4 regions of the Paenibacillus sp. FSL R10-2748 genome follow, and region 2 is predicted to be linked to each of the others. Evidence: predicted binding sites of a transcription regulator. Region 2 holds the regulator's gene; each other region holds the start of a gene.

Evidence for each region. Region 2 encodes Rex, which represses fermentation and respiration genes when NADH is low (regulators of the CRP and FNR family bind a similar motif). Its sites were predicted from a motif close to TTGTGAAATATTTCACAA; they were not measured.
Region 1: the regulator Rex is predicted to act here: its motif matches at 1,814-1,831, upstream of NSS66_RS22820 (cytochrome ubiquinol oxidase subunit I).
Region 3: the regulator Rex is predicted to act here: its motif matches at 2,040-2,057, upstream of NSS66_RS25585 (DoxX family membrane protein).
Region 4: the regulator Rex is predicted to act here: its motif matches at 2,159-2,176, upstream of nirB (nitrite reductase large subunit NirB).

The regions. Positions count from the first base shown of each region.
Region 1 covers NZ_JBBOTK010000009.1:144,185-148,106, forward strand. Annotated here, with positions in the region: gene NSS66_RS22815 (response regulator transcription factor) at 1-1,495, shown strand, start outside; gene NSS66_RS22820 (cytochrome ubiquinol oxidase subunit I) at 1,902-3,308, shown strand; gene cydB (cytochrome d ubiquinol oxidase subunit II) at 3,295-3,922, shown strand, end outside.
Region 2 covers NZ_JBBOTK010000002.1:392,797-396,718, forward strand. Annotated here, with positions in the region: gene NSS66_RS08310 (cell wall elongation regulator TseB-like domain-containing protein) at 186-710, opposite strand; gene NSS66_RS08315 (amidohydrolase) at 748-2,049, opposite strand; gene NSS66_RS08320 (redox-sensing transcriptional repressor Rex) at 2,036-2,689, opposite strand; gene dinG (ATP-dependent DNA helicase DinG) at 2,734-3,922, opposite strand, start outside.
Region 3 covers NZ_JBBOTK010000014.1:19,465-23,386, forward strand. Annotated here, with positions in the region: gene NSS66_RS25570 (inorganic phosphate transporter) at 1-1, opposite strand, end outside; gene NSS66_RS25575 (DUF47 domain-containing protein) at 16-630, opposite strand; gene NSS66_RS25580 (DUF3048 domain-containing protein) at 819-1,913, opposite strand; gene NSS66_RS25585 (DoxX family membrane protein) at 2,163-2,681, shown strand; gene NSS66_RS25590 (hypothetical protein) at 2,897-3,820, shown strand; gene NSS66_RS25595 (dioxygenase family protein) at 3,894-3,922, opposite strand, start outside.
Region 4 covers NZ_JBBOTK010000005.1:292,405-296,326, forward strand. Annotated here, with positions in the region: gene NSS66_RS17410 (beta-glucoside-specific PTS transporter subunit IIABC) at 1-1,355, shown strand, start outside; gene NSS66_RS17415 (DUF4867 family protein) at 1,352-2,023, shown strand; gene nirB (nitrite reductase large subunit NirB) at 2,283-3,922, shown strand, end outside.

The DNA of each region.
Region 1 (3,922 bases), on a different contig from region 2:
TATTCGTATGCCCGGGATGAGTGGGCTGGAGGTCATACGAAGCATACGTGAAAAGAACGGAGAGCCGTTTCATTTTCTCATATTAAGCGGATATGCAGACTTTGATTATGCACGGCAAGCCATGGGCTTCGGGGTGGATGGCTATCTACTGAAGCCAGTTGATGAGGAAGAAATGACGACAGAGTTGAAACGGGTATGGCAAAACATTGAGGACGAGAAAGAAGACGGCAAATGGGGAAGTCCGCCTTCCCATGAGCGTAATTGGATCGAAGCACTATTGTTTCCGGATCATCGAGAGCATGCTCGTAATGCTGTGGAAAGCAGTGATTCTCTTCACAGAGCATCCAAGCAAGCTGAACATCAAAGCGGTAACGGAAAACATGGACAACAGCCCGTGTTACCAGCGTTGGACTGGAGTAGCTATCAGGTTATTCTGCTGGATTTACGTATACCTGACTGGGATCGGCAAGCCCGGCAGTCGGCAGCAAAGCAGCGGCTAACAGAATTGTGCCATGAGCAGGGCAGAGGTATCGTGTTTGAGGCTGGAATATATATGGGTCTTTTGCTTCCCGCCACGTTAAAAACGGAGAAAGATGCTGTTCAGTTACTGGCTGCTTGGCGACAGGAGCTAAAGCCGTGGGCTACGGAAATTTATGTGGCTGCCGGTGATTCTGTAGCCATTCTTAACGACATTCCCAGATCTTTTGAGCAGGCACTACGATTATTGGAGCGTACGTTTTTGTTCCGGGCAGAAAGAGTCATGCTTTCCGGAGACCTACACGAATTGGAGACAGTCGAGACTGAAAGGAGTGGAGCGTCTGATAGTGCCACAGATGATCCCATACGTTATGCAGAAAAGCTGTACTATGCGCTAGATATGGCTAATAGTGAAGCTGCAACCCGTGTCATTAAGGATATGGAAGGCCAATTTCCACGGATTTATCGCACAGAATCTGCAATCAAGGCGGCGTTCGCCCAAACATTCACACTGGCGTTGAACAAGTATGCAGCTGGACAGGATCACAGCCGAACCGTGCTGGAGGAGCACTCCAGCTTTATAACCGATGTATATGCTTATTCCACATTGGGCGAGCTGGTGGATCACTCGCTGGAGCATGTGTTGCAATGGATTGGCCAGACTGAATCTGGTGGCAAGGGCATCATCATGAAACAAATGATTGACTTTATACATAGTCATTATGATGAAAATTTGCGACTGGAGTTACTGGCAGATATGTTCAATTACAATAGTGGCTATTTGGGCAAACTGTTCAAAAGTCATACTGGCGAGGCCTTTAATGCCTACCTGGATAAGGTGAGGATTGAGCGAGCAAGAGAATTGCTTGCTCAAGGAATTAAGGTGCACCAGGTGGCGGAACGCGTAGGATATGCGAATGCAGATTATTTTCATAGTAAATTTAAAAAGTATGTTGGAATGTCACCTTCCTCCTACCGTAATCGGGTTCAAAAGAACGGAGGAACAGATGGCTGTTGATAGAATCCCTAGGTTTAACGCTATGAAGTCTCTCTTACAGATGTCGGAGGTACGACCTCCGAACGAAGAGAGGCTCTTTTTTTATGGCGGATAAATGGATAGATCAATCGAAAATGTCACATTTATTATGTAGTTTAGGCCGTTTTCATCAAATCGCCATCGTTATGACACAGATTTGACACGATGTTCACATTTTCGATTCTATTTCATTTAAATTTATTCTATATAATGGGGATAATCTGAAGCCGGATCATGACAACCATGGTGAAGGTAGTTGAGTGAGTCATTTTCTAAAAAGTGACCGCTGCATATGTAAGAATGTGAATACTATCACAAATGTAGAAGACTTCAGATTACAGACACTATAAATCAATGTTAAGAGAAGTGCAGGGGGAGGAGCAACATCATGGACGTATTGGATTTGGCACGGTTGCAGTTTGCAACTACAACGATTCTTCACTTTGTTTATGTGCCGATCTCCATTGGATTGTCGTTATTGGTGGCAATTATGGAGACTATGTATGTTATCAAAAAAAATGACTTGTACAAAAAAATGGCTCAATTCTGGGGAACGTTTCTGCTGATTAACTTTGCATTGGGCGTAGTCACCGGGATTTTGCAAGAATTCCAGTTCGGGATGAATTGGTCGGACTTTTCCCGTTTTGTCGGTGATGTATTCGGTACGCCGCTGGCGATTGAAGCGCTGCTTGCATTTTTCCTGGAATCGACCTTTATCGGATTATGGGTATTCGGTTGGGAAAGATTGTCCAAAACGGTCCATTTAATTTGTATGTGGTTGGTATCTATCGGTACGATGCTATCGGCATTGTGGATTCTAGCTGCTAATTCATTCATGCAGCGTCCAGTAGGATATGAGATTCAAAATGGACGTGCAGAAATGAAAGATTTTGCTGCTCTGTTAACGAATGAACAACTGTTATGGGAATTTCCGCATACGTTGTTTGCTGCTTTTGCAACGGGGGCATTTCTTATCGCGGGTATCAGTGCATGGAAGCTGATGCACAAAAAGAATATGGACTTTTTTAAACCTTCTTTTAAATTGAGCATTATTGTTGCCTTAATCAGTGCCATTGCTATTCCTTTGTTTGGTCATGGTCAGGCTCAATATTTAGTGAAAACACAACCGATGAAGATGGCTGCCAGTGAGGGCTTATGGGAGAACAGCGGTGACCCCGCTCCTTGGACAGTTATCGCGGGTATTGATCCTGAAAAGAAGGAAAATACCTTTGAAATTAAAGTTCCTTTTGCTCTGAGTTTTCTATCTTATAGTAAATTTTCCGGCTCTGTGCCTGGTATGAATGAGCTTCAAGCAGAATATGAAAAAACCTATGGTCCGGGTGATTATATCCCGCCAGTACGTACCACGTTCTGGAGTTTCCGTATTATGATTGCGGCGGGATGTGGCATGATTGCACTCGCTTTATACGGTGCTTACCTGACGTTCCGTAAAAAGCTGGAAGGTTCACATCGCTGGTTCTTCCGTCTTATGATATGGGGGATATCCCTTCCATTCATTGGGAATACTGCTGGTTGGATCATGACCGAAATAGGTCGCCAACCGTGGACTGTATTTGGTTTGCTTCAAACAAAAGATTCTGTTTCGCCTACGGTTGTGGCAGGAGAAGTGCTGTTCTCGTTCGTCTCATTTACCACATTGTATTTAATTTTAACAGGTGTGCTGGCATTTCTGTTTTACCGTACGGCTCGCAAAGGTCCAGATATCGAGCCACATCAGCAAACGGTAATTCATGATCCATTTGCCCAAGGGGGTGACAATAATGACGCTAAATGATTTATGGTTCTTATTGATCGCAGTGTTGTTTACCGGTTTCTTTTTTCTGGAGGGCTTTGATTTTGGCGTGGGGATGGCCACGGGATTGGTACCGCGCAATGACCAACAAAAACGTTTGATGATCAATACGATTGGTCCATTTTGGGATGCCAACGAAGTGTGGCTGATTACAGCAGCAGGTGCGATGTTTGCCGCTTTCCCGCATTTTTATGCAACTATGTTCAGCGGATATTATCTGGTATTTGTCTTTATTTTGCTAGGTTTGATCTTGCGTGGAGTTTCTTTTGAGTTCCGCGGCAAGGCTGAAGGGAAATGGTGGACAGGAACGTGGGATGCCTGCATTCTGATTGGTAGCTTTCTACCGCCGATGCTGTTCGGTATGGCTTTTGCGGCTTTGGTGAAAGGTGTACCTATTCAGCAAAACATGGATTTGAAAGCTGGATTTTCCGATGTGTTCAATGGATACACCGTATGGATTGGACTGACAGTGGTCGGAATGTGCCTAATGCATGGGCTGACGTTCATTTCCCTGCGGACGATTGGAGAAGTACGGGATCGTGCTCGCGTGATTGCGTCCAAATTTCTTCCGGTATTGGGCATTTTACTCGCTGGCA
Region 2 (3,922 bases):
ACAAAGATGAATTTGACCTAGGAGAGAAGATGGATAGGTAAAGATGCTTCACTGGCTTTCAGCCAGCTTTACGGCATAGCAAAACTAAAAGACGTAAATACGAATTTTGTCGTATTTACGTCTTTTTCTTGAGCTTTTAATCATTTACTAGTCATTCATTCCACATCTGCTAATCCTCAACCAGCTCAGTTATTGGGCAAAGTATATTTCACACCCGTCGCTACCCCATCTGAGAAACGATAAAAGGTGTAGTAATGATGACTTCCATCATCGTAAAACAACTGCCACACATATTCGCCATTGAACACACTCGGCTGAAGCCTTACAATTTTTGCACCTGGAAGCTGCTGCTGAATTATTGCCGTCATTTTTTGCTCATCGACTCCGTTCTTCAGCAACTCGGTGTGAACACCGCTATTATCTGCGACAGGTACGTTAGGTTGTCCTTCCACTTTTTGAAAAGGAACCCACACCATTATATTTTCATTCTGTGCATTTTTCCCTTGAACCACCCAATATACCTGATCCCACACAGACTTCCATGTTTGAGTCGTGCTAACCAGACCACCTGATTGCTTGGCCTTAATGATAGCGGCATTTTTCTCAGCCACCTGGTCTTGAGTAACATAGGAATAATACCAGAAAATGCTGACCAGGATCAGTATCACGGCCAAAATGGCGACCGCTATCCATTTTTTCTTATTTTTCAAACCTGTGCTTCCTCTCTAAGGGGATGTGACACCTAAATTAGCGCGACAGCAGCCCTTCAAAGGCGGCTTGTGCCTCATGTTTGATACGTTCCTCGTCCATAGTCAGGCATTCGCCGTTTTTCACAACCTGGCGACCGTCTACCCACACATGAGCCACGTCCTTGGCGCTTGCAGAGTATACCGCATGGGAAATAAGATCTGTACGCGGCAAGAAATGTGCCTGATTCAGATCCAACGCGATAAAGTCAGCCTTGTTGCCTGCTGCCAACGCTCCTACTTCTTTTAAACCAATCGACTTTGCACCGTATTCTGTTGCCAGACGCAGCGCTTCACTTGCAGGAACTGCCGTAGGGTCACCGGATACACCCTTGTGAATAAGTGCCGCCAGACGCATTTCCTCGAACATATCCAGGTTATTATTGCTGGCAGGACCATCCGTTCCGAGAGAAACAGTAACCCCTGCACGCAGCAATTCAGGCACTCTGGCCACACCACTTGCCAGCTTCAAGTTGCTACCCGGATTATGCGAAACCGCTACACCACGTTCAGCCAGTAAAGCTATTTCTTCGTCGTTCAAATGAACGCCATGGGCAACAAGCGAAGGACGGGAGAAAAAGCCAAGCTTATCTAAGTGTGCAACTGGACGCAAACCGTAGTCGCGTACGTTTTGCTCCACTTCGGCGATCGTCTCAGACATGTGCGTATGCAGTGGCAAGTCCAGATCATGCGCAGCTTGTACGAATTTTTCAATAAACGCAGGTGGACATGTGTATGGCGCGTGCGGAGACATCATCGTTGTAATACGCCCGTCTGCTTTACCATGCCAGTTACGCGCAAAAGTCACGGCCTCAGCCAGCTTGATTCGCTGTTCTTCTTCCGAGCAAAGTCCAATTGCTCCACGCATCAGACTTGCACGAATACCTGACTCTTCAGCTACACGAGCCACCTCATCCATATGATCGTACATATCCAGGAAGGTCGTTGTTCCACCTTTCAGCATTTCCAGCACAGACAAGGACGTACCCCAGTACACGTCCGTAGATGTAAACTTGGCTTCCATAGGCCACATTTTCTCCTGAAGCCATACTTGAAGTGCCAAGTCATCTCCATGCCCACGCAGCAGAGACATCGCCGCATGACCATGAGTATTAATCAGACCAGGTAAAAACAATAGCCCCTTACCATCGATCGCTTCCGTCTCTTCCTCACCCGCAGGCAAAGTTTCGCCAATATAAGTAATACGGCTATCCTCCACAATCATAAAACCATGGACTACCCCAGCTTCTGATCCATTTACGGCAAAAGAGCCGTTTTTAATCATCCATTTATTCACTGTCATATTGTGTTTCTTCCTTTCCGTCCTCCAAATAATAAGCGAGGCTAAGCAAATCAGTTGTAAAGTCTGTGGCATGAATCCGAATGTTGGCCGGTGCCTTGAGAGTAGTCGGTGCAAAGTTCAGGATCGCTCCAATTCCGCTCTCAATAAGCCTGTCAGCCACGTGCTGTGCTTCAAAATCAGGTACGGTAATAATCCCGATTCGAATGTTTTTTTCTTTCACAGTCGCTTCCAGTTCATCCATCGGTTGAACGACCAATGTATTGATCTTGGTCCCTACCTTATCCGGAAACGCATCAAATACTGCGACAATCTTCATATTGTCTTTTAAATAAGCGTTATAATTCGAAAGGGCTTGCCCCAGATTACCCGCACCGACCAATACGACATTAATTTGCTGGTCGATTTTCAGGATATGGCGTATTTTCTCAATTAAATAAGAAACATCATAACCGATACCCTTCCGACCAAAATCTCCAAAATAGGCGAGATCTTTACGGATTTGGGCCGGGTTCAAATCTAGCCTCTGTCCCAACTCTTGAGAAGAGACCGTAGCCACCTCCCGTTTGTGAAGTGCATTCAGATAACGTAAATATACGGGTAACCTCCGTACGACAGCCTCTGAAATTTTATCTGATTTCATACTTGCTCCCCCTAATTGTAACGAACATACTTAGTGTCCGTCCGTTATGCCTCTGTCTCCGGGGCGGATTGGAGCCATTCGGCGATGCGGGGCACCATTTGCTCCGATGGCATATGCTCCATTTTTGGTCCCGGTAACGAGTACAAAAAGTGCTTTCCGTAATAGGATTCGATCACACGCGTATCGTAAACGATAACGACCCCGTGGTCGCTCGCTGTACGTACTAACCGACCAAATCCCTGTTTGAAGCGAATGACCGCTTGTGGTACAGACAGCTTCATAAATGGATTCTTCTTCTGCTGCTGAAGCAGCTCGCTTTTTGCCTCCAGCAACGGGTGATTCGGCGGTTGAAACGGCAAGCGAACAATGGCCAGACAAGTCAGAGCCTTTCCTGGAATATCGACGCCTTCCCAGAAGCTGCTGGTTCCCAGCAATACAGAAGCTTTGGCTTCCTGAAAACGGCGGGTTAGCTTGCTGCGACTCCCACTGTCCACACCTTGTCCCAGCACAGTAATTTCGCTGGATGCTAAGGCCTCTTTGAGCGGCTCATACACTTGCCGGAGCATCCGATAGGAAGTAAACAGAACGAGCATTCTCCCCCGCGTCGCCTGAGCAGTCGCTCCTAGAGAGCTAACGAGCATATCTACAAAGTGTGCATCTCCTACACTGCCCTTCACGCTTGGGAAATCCCGTGGAATGACCAGCAACACCTGATCCCTGTAATTAAAGGGTGACGGGAGCTGCGAAGTCATCAGCCGCTCTTGATCTGCGGCCTCCTGCAAGCCGAGCTGATCGATCATGTACTGAAACGACTTATCTACCGATAAGGTAGCAGACGTCAGAATAATGCTTCTTTTTTTGTCAAAAAACATTTCTTTCAACTGGCGGCTCACATCGACGGGCACCGCATAAAATTGCAATGATTTACTACGGAATTGCCCACTCGCTTCGAGCCAGTATACGGTTGTTTCATCATCGAGTCGGATAAAAAAGCGCAAATTTTCTCGGATTCCCGCCAAATCCTTGAGCAGACCCGTGATATCTGTAATAAGGCTATCTGCCGCATAATCGTCATGTTCTTCCTTGACGTCCAGCATCAGCTTGTCGCCCTTACGCAAAATTTCGCTCATCGTTACATATAGCTGATTTTCCAAAGCCCCCGCCTGATCCCACTTTGCAGGCTTGGCCGAAGGTTTGAGACGGGAAGAAAACTGTCCTGTTTCACCCGGTGTC
Region 3 (3,922 bases), on a different contig from region 2:
TGTAAAAGGACTCCCTTACGAGTTACGCATAATGATGGATTCCAGCATATTTGCAACATCCTCGCATGAATCCGTTGTCGTTTCAAGGCGTTCGTACAATTCTTTGCGTTTAATCAGTTCAATAGGGTCAGTTACAGTTGCAAACAGGTTTTTAATGCAAATACGCAACAATTCATCCCCCTGATTTTCCAAATCATTCAGGCGAATAGTGTATTCACGAATGGCCAGCAATTTTTTCTGTGAAAGCAAATGCACAGCTTTCTGAATTTCGTAAGCTGATTGACGCAAAATATCAGCGAACTGCACAATATACTCGTCCGGCTCCGTAATATTGTACATATAAAAACGAGAAGCCGTCGCTTCAAGACCGTCCAACACATCATCCATGGTTGTTGTCAGTTCCATGATGTCGTCGCGTTCCAACGGCGTAATGAAGGTCTTGTTCAGCTCAGTAATAATCGTGTGTGTGTAATCATCACACTTATTTTCATACTTCTTCATTTCATTTGTAAACAAAGTTACATCCTGAAGATTTGAAGTATGTTGGGCAAAATAATCGGCTGCTTGCACGATCGTATCTGCCATATTTTCCAACGTCTCGAAGAATATATCCTTTTTCTTCAATCTCATAACGATTACCCCTTTACGAAAATATCCGCAACCTGTTTCGACTGCAATAGACAACCTTTGCTATCTTATCACACTCATCAATGTTTTTGTAATGTTTGTAAAAGCAAATTTAATGATATACGTATACATTGCCCGACATGGAAGGTCATTATCCGACATTTTTTCCCTAAAAAGGTGTATTTCGTTTTCTAATTTGCTTCTATGGTTACATGTTCCTTTAGTGAAGTATCTGCAGGTACCACATGTATATAGGATGTACCTGGTGTTAACGGGATTTCAACCCCATTTTTCATAAAACGAATCGCATCACCTGGTGTATGTTGCCACTCAGCCTGTATTAACCGTCCTTGTTGAAACACCATGGCCTCTCCGCTACCGTCCAACTCAACACTTAATCTGCCTACATCATCCAACGTTCGATGTCTAGCGCTCATCACAATGACATTGGCTGCTGAGAGCTGTTGGTTATTATTTTGATCCACATGTGACTTTTCGTTCACAAAACGCTTATATTGTTGATCCGCTGGATCATAGGTATAAGATACCCGATAGCTTTTAAGCAAAAACCGGATTTGTAAAGATGCTGCAGTCTCGTCCACCATAACTGGGGTTTCACCGGATTTGAGGTAAGAATATACTGGAACGTCCGTCTGCTTGGCATACCCTTTACTATCGCTTCCTTTGCGCAGTCTGTTCACGTCTGTGTATAAATTATGTGGAGGACGACGATCTTTGCTTCGCCAGAAGTAAGCCCCTCCATTTGAAATCTCATCCAGATGTTCCTTCCGCTGCTGCTGTAAAATCGCATAGGCATCTGTGCTTCCCCCTGCGTGTATCGGCAACGCACCATAGGTTTCGCCCAGCTCAATCAAATATGGTCGAATGCTACGGACCGGTCCGATCTTTACATCTCCGCCATGACTTTGGAAAAAAGCGACCAGACGGGTAATCCCACCTTCTGCAAGAACTTCATATACCATGTCTGCCTGGCTAAGTCCTGCCTGTGGACGTGCAGCCGGAGCATTGTTGATCATGACAGCGAGCGGTCGCTCCAAAACTGGCTGCTCCACCGGAAGACCGGTGAGCGGAGCTGTAAATGCCGGAATAGACTGCTCCTTCCGCGGTTCAAGTGCCTCCTTCTCTGTTTCTTGCTTGGTCAGTTGGGGAACGGATTCAGATTCACCCGTATTGGACATAGCAGAACAAGACATCAGCGTCATGCATAACAGAGCTGAGGCCATCACACGCAACCAATGATTTCGTTGGGAAATGGGCCCGGACAAGTTCATCCCTCCACTTAGTTATTTTTCTCATTATAAGCTTTATTTCCTGTTTTTGTCTTGATTGAAGCATGACCAATCTATAGAATACTTATCTGAAGACATTAAAATTTAAAAAATATTTAGACTTTGTGATTTTTATCACAAATAACTGTAACTGAACCTACTACAATAAAGGTGTAGCAAAGATGATCATCCCCAACAAAATGAAATACAACCAACATTATAGATTAAGAAAGAGGAGTGGTTTGAATGTTTAACAGCTGGTTACGTGAGAACAAAGTCGCAATGTGGTTGCTGACTGTAGTACGGGTTTATCTAGGGTATGAATGGATGACCCACGGACTTGAAAAGCTGACAGGTGGATTCGATGCAGGCGGATTTATCTCGGGGGCCATTGCTAAAACAGGTGGAGACCATCCCGCTGTACAAGGCTGGTGGGGATCGTTCCTGGAAGCCTTTGCCCTGCCGAATGTAGGTTTGTTCAACGTCCTGATCCCATTGGGTGAGTTCTTGGTAGGGGTTGGCCTGCTTCTCGGTACATTGACTACACTGGCTGCTTTGATGGCTATGGTTATGAACTTCTCGTTCCTGTTCTCGGGTACAGTAAGCACCAATGCAATTTACCTGCTGTTTGAAATCTTCCTTGTAGTTGCTGGTGCAAATGCCGGAAGAATTGGCTTTGACCGTTGGGTACTGCCCTTCCTGCGTGGACTGTTTCGTAAAAATAAAGATACCTTTCCAGCGGACCCTAGCCGAAAAATAGCTTAAACATCCCAAAATAACCGTTATCCTCCGGGGTAATGGTTATTTTTTTTGTGCTGTTATGCTCACAAGAGGTCTTTCAGCTCCTTCTAACTCGGACTCTTTTATCGGATTCATCATCCCCTCCAAACGTTTACAAGTTGGATACAACATGGAATGCTCACGATACATTTACCCTATACACTACAGTTACATCAAAGAACGTAATGGAGGGTTATATCATGAAAAAAATTACCAAAGCCTATCTCATGCTCGCAGCCGTAACTTTCACAGTGCAAACTATGGGATTGGGATATACGACATCAGCCAAAGCGGCGACGTCTACTATGACATCTCAGGCAGAAAGTGTACAACATATCTCCAAGACCTTCGAGCAGCTACTACGCCAACCCGGCAAGCTACCTCAGGCATTCACTTATTTGCAAAAGCATATTCAATCCATTCCAGCCTCTCAAGCTACCATCATGGTGCTTCATCTGGAAAATGCACAGAACCAGCAATTGGATTCCTATGCAAAGACCTTATACCCGGCCTCTGTTCAAACCAAAATAAATCAAATCTATAAACCCGGTGATTCGTTCACAAATGTAATCATCCGTTCAAGCGATGTGAACCTGAAAAAGTTGCTAACTCAAACAAGAGATGCCGGCTACAAACTTGAAACTGCAGAAGGCATGTACTACCCAGTCATCAACTATGAAAAATATAAAGTCTTCGGGAAGCACACCACGACAGATATCCGCAGCTATATTGACATCATGGCGATGGAATCCGGACAGGCGGCTACCAAGGATGCCGCGCTCCGTATCGGCTATCAACAGTTAGCCGGACGAGTGCTGGCACAGGAGGCATTTTTAAACCAATATCCTCATTCCAACCGTACACAAGCTATAAAAAAATTGCACGATCTGTACTTCTTCTATACTTTCTATGGCACGAACAATACGCCATTATTCGATTATGATACCGGAAAGATTCATCCGAATGCCAAAAAAGGGTATCAATTCGTCGTTCAACGTAATATGGATTCGAAGAGTACCTACATTCAAAAGCTGAAAGCATTTATGACACTATTGGATCAAAATGGAGATCAGCGTACTACGCAGGTATCCACTTGGCTAAAAAAGAACGTGCCTTCTAATTAATCAAAGACGCAAAATACACAAAAGAACTTCCATTCCCACACACCATGTGGATTCGGAAGTTCTTTTTTTACATTTACGTATCACTTTCTTGACCAAAAGCCC
Region 4 (3,922 bases), on a different contig from region 2:
TTGGAGCGAATACGTTTGTAGCGCTTGCAGTAGCGGGAGCTCTGGTATACCCGAATATTATTACTTTGTATAACGATAAAGTGGATATTACGTTCTTCAATATTCCAGTTGTTCTTATGAGTTATACTTCTTCGGTTATTCCAGTGATTATCGCGATTTGGTTGCTATCGATTCTGGAGAAATTCCTGAATAGAGTAATTCATGATAGCGTGAAAAATTTTATAACGCCACTTATCTGTCTAATGGTCATTGTTCCCTTGACTCTGATCGCGGTTGGACCGATTGGAATATATGCCAGCTTGGGAATGGCTAAGGGCTACACCTTCTTATACAATTTGAGTCCGATTGTAGCGGGAGTCATTGTAGGTGCCGGGTGGCAGATGTTAGTTGTTATGGGGCTGCACTGGGCGTTTATTCCTATCATGTACAATAACATTGCGGTATACGGTCATGATACTTTGAAACCATTATTTGCGCCTTCTAACTTTGCACAAGCAGGTGCGGCACTGGGTGTATTCCTTAAAACCAGAAATCCAAAAGTGAGAGCGATTGCCGGGCCTGCAGCGATAACAGGTTTGTTTGGCATCACGGAACCGATCATCTACGGGATTAGTATCCGCTACAAAAAACCGTTCGTATGGGCTATTATCGGGGGCGCTATCGCCGGGGCAATCACAGGTGCGGCGGGTTCCGTGGCGATTGCTCCAGGTATACCGGGCTTGGCATCCCTGCCGATATTCTTCGGCACAGGATTTGCCGGATTTGTAATTGCCATTATCGTAGCTTATATATTCACAGCCATTACTACGTATTTCTTTGGATTTAATGATTCCATGGAAACAGAAATGATTGCAGTCCATGAAGAGAAGAAAGAAGCTGCAACCCCAGCTCCTGCGCTAACGAACGAGAATATTTCCAGCCCGCTGACGGGTACTGTCAAACCGTTATCCGAGATATCTGATGAAGTGTTCTCTACTGGAGCCATGGGTAAAGGCGTTGCTATTGTGCCTGAGGATGGCAAACTGCTCTCTCCATTCAACGGAACTATAGCTAATGCCTTCCGTACAGGCCATGCGATTGGTATTGTATCGGATGGAGGAACGGAGATCTTGGTTCACATCGGTATGGACACCGTCAAGTTGAAAGGACAGCATTTTAAAACGCATATCTCAGAAGGGGATCGGGTTACCAAAGGTCAACTGCTGGTCGAGTTTGATATTGGAGCAATTAAAGCTATGGGCTATGACATGACTACACCGATTATTGTGACGAATACAGCCGAATACTCTGACGTTAAGGTGCTGGGAAATAACCAAGTGTACACAGGAGATTCATTGCTGGAGGTCAAGCTATGAAGACTACGGAAAGACTAAATCAAATCAATGCACCTTTGGTCATTTATGAGGTAATGAGCGAAGCATTCCGCCCGTATGGAAGGCTGCTGCCTCATTTTAATACCACAGAGCTTATCAAGTATGCAAAAGAAACGACCAGCGTACCCGATCAAGGAAACCATTATGTACCTTCGGTCGCAGAACTCGAAGACTTCGGTGTAATTCACCGGATTCAAGATGAGGTGTACGGCCAACTTCCAATTCAGGCTGGTTTTTGCGCAGGTCAGAATACGGGTCTGACCGGGCTGGAATATCATCAGGGCAGCGAGGTGGTGATTGCCGCTACAGACTGTATTCATCTTGTCGGCAGAGTACAGGACATTGAGGACAATTCCTATGACAGTGCAAATGTTCAGGTGTTTTTTCAGCCTAAAAACACGGTTGTCGAGATATATTCAACGACACTTCATTATGCTCCCTGTAAAGTTGACAGTGAAGGATATTTGACGATTGTGATCCTTCCGGCAGGAACGAATATGCCACTTGAAGCGGGAGAAGGTAGCCGGGGGAACCTACTGCTGACTAAGAAAAATAAATTTCTTATGGTTCATAGTACACAGATGGAAAAAATCGCGGCTGGCGTCCATCCCGGGCTGCACGGGAAGTTGCTGAATATTTCACCCATTTGAGTCAAAGTCCATCATTCATAAATTAAACTAAGGGACCAGCTAGCTGGTCCTTTTTTTTAACTCAATTTCAGCTGCTTACCTTTATCCCTTGAAGCAGAATAGGGAAATCCCTAAATATTTTTAATTTGAACTACATTGTGATTCTAATCACATATAGCTCTATCTGCTGCATTAAAATAGAAGCATAAGCAATATTCATAGGAACGTAGGAGATGTCGTCGGATAGGAAGCATCGTCGAATGAATGGAGGAACCGGTATATGATAAACAGTAAACAAAAACTTGTGGTTATAGGGAACGGGATGGCTGGTATCAATACGGTCGAACAAATTTTGAAATTAACGGATAAGTATGAAATTACGGTCCTGGGAAATGAGCCGCATCCGAACTATAACAGGATCATGCTCTCTTATGTGTTGGAAGGTAGTAAAACGATTGATGATATCATACTGAACGATTTGCAATGGTACGCGGATCAAGGGATTACTTTATATACAGGAAAAATGGTGAAAAGCATTGACGGTGAGAACAAGAAGATTCGCACCGAAGACGGACTGGAAATTGATTATGATGTAGCTTTGGTAGCTACTGGTTCACAATCATTTATTCTGCCTATTCCGGGTAAAGAATTACCGGGTGTCATCGGTTTCCGAGATATCGCCGATTGCTCGGCAATGCTTGAGGCAGCAAAGACCTTTAAAAAGGCAGCTGTCATTGGTGGAGGCCTATTGGGGCTGGAAGCAGCTAAAGGCTTGGTCAACCTGGGTATGGATGTTACGGTCGTTCATTTAATGGAGGATTTGATGGAACGCCAGCTGGACCGGGAAGCCTCTGCGATGCTGAAAACAGAACTAGAACGCCAGGGAATCAAGTTTGCTATGCAAATGCAAACTGCGGAGGTGTACGGTCAAGATCGGGTACAAGGACTGCGGTTTTCAGACGGAAGCGAGCTGGAAGCGGATTTGGTCGTTATGGCCGTCGGGATCAAACCTAATATTCAGGTGGCTGTGCAAAGTGGTATGGAAACGAACCGTGGTATTGTAGTCGATGATTTGATGAGAACCTCCGTGCCGGATGTATATGCTGTAGGGGAATGTGTTGAACACCGCGGAACCTGTTACGGCTTGGTAGCTCCGCTGTTTGAACAGGGGAGTGTAATTGCCAAACATTTGGCAGGTGCGGATACTGAAGGTTATATGGGATCGGTGGTTTCCACCAAGCTCAAAATTTCAGGGGTGGATGTTTTCTCAGCTGGCGAATTCATAACCCAGCCTGAACATACGGTGATTGTGGCAAAGGATGAGTGGAAGCGCACATACAAAAAAGTGCTGCTTCGTGAAAATAAGATTGTTGGAACTGTACTGTTTGGCGATGTGAGCGAATCTGCTAGCCTTCAAAAATATGTGCGTCAGCAAACATTGATGACAGATGAGATATATGGACAGATCATGGGTACTGGATGCAGCAAGGACGGGGCGAAATCATTATCCGCTGAAACGATGGCTGATGACGAAATTGTCTGTGGCTGTAACGGTGTAACCAAAAAGACGATTGTGGATGCGATTAATGATAATGGACTGACCACAGTCGATGAAATTAAGGCATGCACCGGAGCAACGCGTTCCTGTGGAGGGTGTAAGCCGGTTGTAGAGCAAATTCTGCAGTACGTTCTTGGAGACAGCTTCAAGACGTCAGCCAAGCAAGGAATATGTGGCTGCACAACTTTGAGTCGGGACGAGATTGTGGAAGCGATCAAAACCAAAGGGCTGACAACAACGCGTGAAGTTATGAATGTACTGGGTTGGCATAATGATGAAGGATGCTCCAAATGTCGGCCAGCGCTGAATTACTATCTGGGAATGATTAACCCGGATACCTATGAAAATGAGGGAGATTCCCG